Alicycliphilus denitrificans K601: one gene and its partner. The protein of the gene in region 1 interacts with the protein of each later gene in a pairwise test. Links are inferred from orthologs where the notes say so. Each region holds a gene or a part of one and is shown on either strand. Other genes may lie near its edges. The genes, in order: ALIDE2_RS08190 and clpB.

The links.
Region 2: the proteins of ALIDE2_RS08190 (region 1) and clpB interact in binary tests that used the Escherichia coli proteins (3 or more experiments, as listed by UniProt). The link is inferred for Alicycliphilus denitrificans K601 from one-to-one orthologs.

The regions. Positions count from the first base shown.
Region 1 is NC_015422.1:1,727,551-1,730,855, reverse strand. The notes cover bases 43-3,038. They hold ALIDE2_RS08190 (sulfurtransferase TusA family protein), read right to left. Parts: upstream 1,657-3,038; coding sequence 1,429-1,656; downstream 43-1,428. Other genes in these bases: cysM (cysteine synthase CysM), read right to left, coding at 2,231-3,038; ALIDE2_RS08185 (NUDIX hydrolase), read right to left, coding at 1,662-2,225; galU (UTP--glucose-1-phosphate uridylyltransferase GalU), read left to right, coding at 454-1,338; ALIDE2_RS08200 (valine--tRNA ligase), read left to right, coding at 43-346. Also shown: more of ALIDE2_RS08200, read left to right, coding at 1-42; more of cysM, read right to left, coding at 3,039-3,136. UniProt on the Escherichia coli protein: Involved in thiosulfate metabolism.
Region 2 is NC_015422.1:1,235,133-1,238,639, reverse strand. Bases 229-3,426 are described here. They hold clpB (ATP-dependent chaperone ClpB), read right to left. Parts: upstream 3,033-3,426; coding sequence 429-3,032; downstream 229-428. Other genes in these bases: moaE (molybdopterin synthase catalytic subunit MoaE), read right to left, coding at 3,100-3,426; ALIDE2_RS05925 (hypothetical protein), read right to left, coding at 229-365. In the rest of the region: more of ALIDE2_RS05925, read right to left, coding at 51-228; more of moaE, read right to left, coding at 3,427-3,507. UniProt on the Escherichia coli protein: Part of a stress-induced multi-chaperone system, it is involved in the recovery of the cell from heat-induced damage, in cooperation with DnaK, DnaJ and GrpE. Acts before DnaK, in the processing of protein aggregates.

The DNA of each region.
Region 1 (3,305 bases):
GCGCGCCAATGCGGCGGTGCTGCAAAACCTGGCCAAGCTCAGCGAGGTCAAGGTGTTCGACGACGCGCCCGCCTGGGCCGCCGCCGCGCAGGCCGCGCCCGTCAACGTGGTCGGCAGCGCCCGCCTGGCGCTGTTCGTCGAGATCGACGTGGCCGCCGAAAAGGCCCGCCTGTCCAAGGAAGCCGCGCGCCTCGCGGGCGAGATCGCCAAGGCCAACGGCAAACTGGGCAACGAGGCCTTCGTCGCCAAGGCGCCGCCCGCCGTCATCGAGCAGGAGAAAAAGCGCGTGGCCGACTTCGGCGCCACGCTTTCGCGCATCCAGGAGCAGCTCGCCCGCCTGGGTTGACATCAAAAACAAGAGCTATCACCGCTTGCCAGTAAACGTTTTCAGCATGAAAACCATATGGAATCCTTGCTGAACAAGCGCAAAGCACTCACTTATTTGGAGCGACCATGACCACCTCCCCCATCCGCAAGGCCGTCTTCCCCGTTGCCGGCCTGGGCACGCGCTTCTTGCCCGCCACCAAGGCCAGCCCCAAGGAAATGCTGCCGGTGGTCGACAAACCGCTGATCCAGTACGCCGTCGAAGAAGCCTACGAGGCGGGGATACGCGACATGGTGTTCGTCACCGGCCGCAGCAAGCGCGCCATCGAGGACCACTTCGACACCGCCTACGAACTCGAAAACGAGCTGGAGCAGGCCGGCAAGAAGGAAATGCTGGAGTTGGTGCGCAGCATCGCCCCGGCCGACATGAACTGCCTGTTCGTGCGCCAGCCGCGCAGCCTGGGCCTGGGCCACGCCGTGCTGTGCGCCGAGCCCCTGGTCGGCGACGAGCCCTTCGCCGTGCTGCTGGCCGACGACCTGATGGTGGGTGAGGACGGCGGCCCCGGCGTGATGGCGCAGATGACCGCCGCGTTCGCCAAGCAGGGCCGCTCCCTGCTGGCTGTGCAGGAGGTGCCGCAGGAGCACACGCGCCGCTACGGCATCGTGAAGGGCGAGGCCGCCGGCGGCGCCCTGATGCGCGTGGACGAGATCGTGGAGAAGCCCGCGCCCGAGGTCGCCCCCTCGCGCATGGGCGTGGCCGGCCGCTACGTGCTCACCCCGCGCATCTTCGAGGAGATCCGCAACCAGCCGCGCGGCGTGGGCGGCGAGATCCAGCTCACCGACGCCATCGCGCGCCTGATGCAGCAGGAGACCGTCTACGCGTACCAATACAGCGGCAAGCGCTACGATTGCGGTAGCAAGGAAGGCTTCCTGGAGGCCACGGTCGAGCTTGCCCTGAAGCACCCGCAGGTGGGCGCGCAGTTCCGCGACTACCTGCGCTCACTGGAGCTGTAACGCCCGCCCGCATCGCATCGCATCGCATCGCGCCATTGTTTCGATAGCTGCCAGCGCTTGCCCAGCAAGCGTTGGAGGCCCATCTGCTGCTCAGCGCCGGCGCAGCACGTGGATGTACTCATCGCCCATGGTCTGCTGCTCGACCAGCTCGTTGCCCGTCTGCTTGGCGAACGCCTGGAAGTCGCGCAGCGAGCCGCTGTCGGTGGCCACCACTCTGAGCAGCTGGCCGCTTTCCATGTCGGCCAGGGCCTTCTTGGCCTTGAGGATGGGCAGGGGGCAGTTCAGGCCCCGGGTGTCGATTTCCTTGTGGATGTCCATGCTTGCTAATCCTTCGGCGCGTCGAGCCCGCGGCGGCGCTCCGCGTTTTCCTCGTCCGTGAAGAACACCGGCTCGTGCCCGCGCGAGCGCAGCCAGTCGGCCAGTGCATAGCCCGTGCCGGCGGGCCAGCACTTGAGCTCGCCCAGCTCATAGAAACGGTGGTCCACCAGCTCGGGCGACAGGCGCACCTCGCCCTCGGCCTGCACGTGGTAGGCGATGATGACCTGGTTCATGCGCAGGAACTCGTACGCGCCCACGAGCTTGACGGCGCGCGCGTCGAGGTTGGTCTCCTCCTTGACCTCGCGCGCGATGCCCTCCTCGGGCGACTCGCCCGCCTCCATGAAGCCGGTGATCAGCGCGAACATCTTGGGCGGCCACAGCGCGTTGCGCGCCAGCAGCACGCGGCCATCGACCTCCACGATGGCGGCCAGCACCGGCGTGGGGTTGTTCCAGTGCGTCCAGCCGCAGGCGCCGCAGCGCAGGCGTTCCTTGTCGCCGCTGTCTTCCAGCAGCGTGATGAATTCGAGCGGCGTGGCGCAGTGGGGGCAGAAGCGGGTTTCGTAGCGCATGGCGGTCAGGCGGGGAAGACGCCGGTGGACAGGTAGCGGTCGCCCCGGTCGCAGACCACGAAGACGATCGTCGCGTTCTGCTCGCGCTCGGCGATCCGCTGCGCCACCCAGCACGCGCCGGCCGCGGAGATGCCGCCGAAAATGCCCTCCTCGCGCGCAAGGCGCCGGGCCATGTCCTCGGCGTCGTCCTGGTGCACCAGCACCAGCTCGTCCACCATCTGCGGGTCGTAGATCCTGGGCTGGTACTCCTCGGGCCACTTGCGGATGCCCGGGATGCGCGAGCCCTCGCAGGGCTGCGCGCCGATGATGCGCACGCCCGGGTTCTTCTCGCGCAGGAAGCGCGACACGCCGGTGATCGTGCCCGTGGTGCCCATGGCGCTCACGAAGTGCGTGACGCGCCCCTCGGTCTGCTCCCAGATCTCGGGGCCCGTGGTCTCGTAGTGGATGCGCGGGTTGTCGGGGTTGGCGAACTGGTCCAGCACCACGCCCTTGCCCTGCGCGACCATCTGCTCGGCCAGGTCACGCGCATATTCCATGCCCCCGCTCTTGGGCGTGAGGATGAGCTCAGCGCCGAAGGCCTTCATGGTCTGTGCGCGCTCCACCGACAGGTCCTCGGGCATGATCAGCACCATGCGGTAGCCCCTGATGGCCGCAGCCATCGCCAGCGCGATGCCGGTGTTACCCGAGGTGGCCTCGATCAGCGTATCGCCGGGCCTGATCTCGCCGCGCTCCTCGGCGCGCCGGATCATCGACACGGCCGGCCTGTCCTTGACCGAACCCGCGGGGTTGTTGCCCTCCAGCTTGCCCAGGATGACGTTGCCGCGCGCCGCGTTGTCCTGCGCCCCGATGCGCTGCAATACGACCAGCGGCGTGCGCCCGATGGCGTCTTCAATGGTGGGATAGGTTTTCATACGACGCTACTGTGCCATAATTTGCGACTTCGTTTTTTGCGTCGCCCGGGTGGTGAAATTGGTAGACGCAGGGGACTCAAAATCCCCCGCCGCAAGGCGTGCCGGTTCGATTCCGGCCCCGGGCACCACATCCAAGGCCGCACAGTTCCAAGAACGTGCGGCCTTTTCT
Region 2 (3,507 bases), 490 kb from region 1 along the record:
GCAAGAGGCAGCAGGCAGCGGCCAGCGGCCAGCAGCCCATCGACCGGGTTTCAGGGAATCTCGCGCGGCACCACGTCCGTGATGTCGTGCACCCCGCCGGCCTCGCTGCGCCGGCGCTCGGACGAGGCCTGCGCCGTCCAGCGCGCCGTGCTGCGGTAGACGGTGCTCCAGCCGGTGCGCGGGTCCATGCGCATGGTCCACGGCATGGCCGACCTGCCGGTCAGCCGCGCCCAGAGGGCGCGCAGGCCCCACACCAGCGCCAACACTGCGGCGGCCACCACCAGGCTCAGGAACAGAACCACGCCCATGGCAAAGACCACCAGACGCAACGCCCACCGGATCACACCGGCCACAACTTCATTCAAACCATGCCCCTTTCTGACATCCGGGCGCGCGGGCCAGGGCCCGCGCATGCCCTATGGTAGGGCTCAGCCCGCCGCGCGGGCCTCGCCAAAGTGGAATACCCCTGGATCCTTCACAGGATCGACGTCCACCGGAATCACGCTCTTGGGCGGATAGCGCCCTTCGAGCAGCAGCCTGGACAGCGGGTTCTCGATACGCTGCTGGATCGCCCTCTTGAGCGGCCGCGCACCGAACACCGGATCGAACCCCACCTTGGCCAGCTCGCCCATGGCGGCCGGAGACACTTGCAGCGAGAGATCCATCTTCGCAAGCCGCGCCTCCAGCAGCCGCAACTGAATGCGGGCAATGGCTTCGATGTGTTTCGCGTCGAGGCCGTGGAACACCACCGTCTCGTCGATGCGGTTCAGGAATTCGGGTCGGAAATGGCTCTTGAGTTCCCCCCACACCGCTTCCTTGATGTCCTCGGCGTCCTGCCCCACCATGGCCTGGATCAGCGGCGAGCCGATGTTGCTGGTCATGACGATCACCGTGTTCTTGAAGTCCACGGTGCGGCCCTGGCCGTCGGTCAGACGCCCGTCGTCGAGCACCTGCAGCAGCACGTTGAACACGTCGGGATGGGCCTTCTCCACCTCGTCGAGCAGCAGCACGGAATAGGGCTTGCGCCGCACGGCCTCGGTTAGATAGCCGCCCTCTTCATAGCCGACATAGCCCGGAGGCGCACCAATCAAGCGCGCAACGCTATGCTTTTCCATAAACTCGCTCATGTCGATGCGCACCATGTGCTCTTCGCTGTCGAACAGGAAGCCCGCCAGCGCCTTGCACAGCTCGGTCTTGCCCACGCCCGTGGGGCCGAGGAACAGGAAGCTGCCCAGCGGCCTGTTGGGGTCCGACAGGCCCGAGCGCGAGCGGCGGATGGCGTTGGCCACGGCGGAGATCGCCTCGTCCTGGCCCACCACGCGCTCGTGCAGCTTTTCCTCCATGTGTAGCAGCTTGTCCTTCTCGCCCTGCATCATCTTGGCCACGGGGATGCCGGTGGCGCGGCTCACCACCTCGGCGATCTCCTCCGCGCCCACGTGGGTGCGCAGCAGCTGGTGCCTGGGCGCGCCGCCGCCGGCCTCGCTGTCCTGCGCCTCCTTCAGGCGCTTCTCCAGCTCGGGCAGCTTGCCGTACTGCAGCTCAGCCACGCGGTTGTAGTCGCCCTTGCGCTTCAGGTCCTCGATCTGGATGCGGATCGCGTCGATGTCCTTGCGGATCTGCTCGCTGCCCTGGGCGCTGGCCTTCTCGGCCTTCCAGACCTCTTCCAGGTCGGCGTACTCGCGCTCGGCGTTGGCCAGCTCTTCCTCGATGAGCTGCAGGCGCTTCTGCGAGGCCTCGTCGGTCTCCTTCTTCATCGCCTCGCGCTCGATCTTGAGCTGGATCATGCGGCGTTCGAGCTTGTCCAGCGCCTCGGGCTTGGAGTCGATTTCGATCTTGATGCGCGCAGCCGCCTCGTCGATCAGGTCGATGGCCTTGTCGGGCAGGAAGCGGTCGGTGATGTAGCGGTGGGAGAGTTCCGCCGCGGCGACGATGGCCGGGTCGGTGATGTCCACGCCATGGTGCGCCTCGTAGCGCACCTGCAGGCCGCGCAGGATGGCGATGGTGTCCTCCACCGAGGGCTCCTCGACCAGCACTTTCTGGAAGCGCCGTTCCAGCGCCGCGTCCTTCTCGATGTACTTGCGGTATTCGTCCAGCGTGGTCGCGCCGATGCAGTGCAGCTCGCCGCGCGCGAGGGCGGGCTTGAGCATATTGCCCGCGTCGATCGCGCCCTCGGCCTTGCCGGCGCCGACCATGGTGTGGATCTCGTCGATGAACAGGATGATGCGGCCCTCGTCCTGCGCCACTTCCTTGAGCACGGACTTCAGGCGCTCCTCGAACTCGCCGCGGTACTTGGCGCCGGCCAGCAGGCCCGCCATGTCCAGCACCAGCACGCGCTTGTTCTTGAGCGTCTCGGGCACCTCGCCCGCGACGATGCGCTGGGCCAGGCCCTCCACGATGGCGGTCTTGCCCACGCCGGGCTCGCCGATCAGCACGGGGTTGTTCTTGCTGCGCCGCTGCAGCACCTGGATGGCGCGGCGGATCTCGTCGTCGCGCCCGATCACGGGGTCGAGCTTGCCCTGGCGCGCGCGCTCGGTCAGGTCCAGGGTGTATTTCTTCAGGGCCTCGCGCTGGCCCTCGGCCTCGGCGCTGTCCACCTTCTGGCCGCCGCGCACGGCGTCGATGGCGGCTTCCAGGCTCTTGCGCGTGAGGCCGTTGTCCTTGGCGATCTGCGCTGCCTCGCCCTTGCTGTCCACGAGGGCCAGCAGGAACAGCTCGCTTGCGATGAACTGGTCGCCGCGCTGGATGGCCTCCTTCTCGGTAGCCTGCAGCACGCGGCCCAGCTCGGGGCTGGCCTGCACCTGGTCATGGCCCTGCACCTGTGGCAGGCGCTTGATGGCGGCCTCGGACGCCTTCAGCAGGCCGGGCACGTTGGCGCCGGCGCGCTCCAGCAGCGCGCGCGGGCCGTCCTCCTGGCGCAGCATGGCGGCCAGCAGGTGCACGGGCTCGATATAGGCGTTGTCATGGCCCAGCGCGAGCGACTGGGCATCGGACAGGGCTTCCTGGAATTTCGTGGTGAGTTTGTCAAGACGCATGTAAGACCTCCAACTTGTCGCTAGCTAAGGCTGCGGCGCCCTGATTTCAAGCCATGGCGCGATAAATTCAGCCTGCCTGAGGCGGCGCGGCGATGCCCCAGCGCGCCAGCGCCGCGTCGTCGCTCACGCGCGCATCGACCCAGCGCGCGCCCTGCGGCGTGGCTTCCTTCTTCCAGAACGGCGCCTGGGTCTTGAGGTAGTCCATGAGGAACTCGCAGGCCTGGAAGCTCTCGCCGCGGTGCGCCGAGGTCACGGCCACGAGCACGATCTGGTCGAGCGGGGCCAGCAGCCCCACGCGGTGGATCACGCGCACGCCGTACAGGTCGAAGCGCGCGAAGGCCTCGTCGATCATGGCCTCGATGGACTGCTCCGTCATGCCGGGGTAGTGCTCCAGCTCCATCGTGGCGACGGCGTCGCCGTCGTTGCGGTCGCGCACCGTGCCCACGAAGCAGCACACGGCGCCCACGCGCGCGTC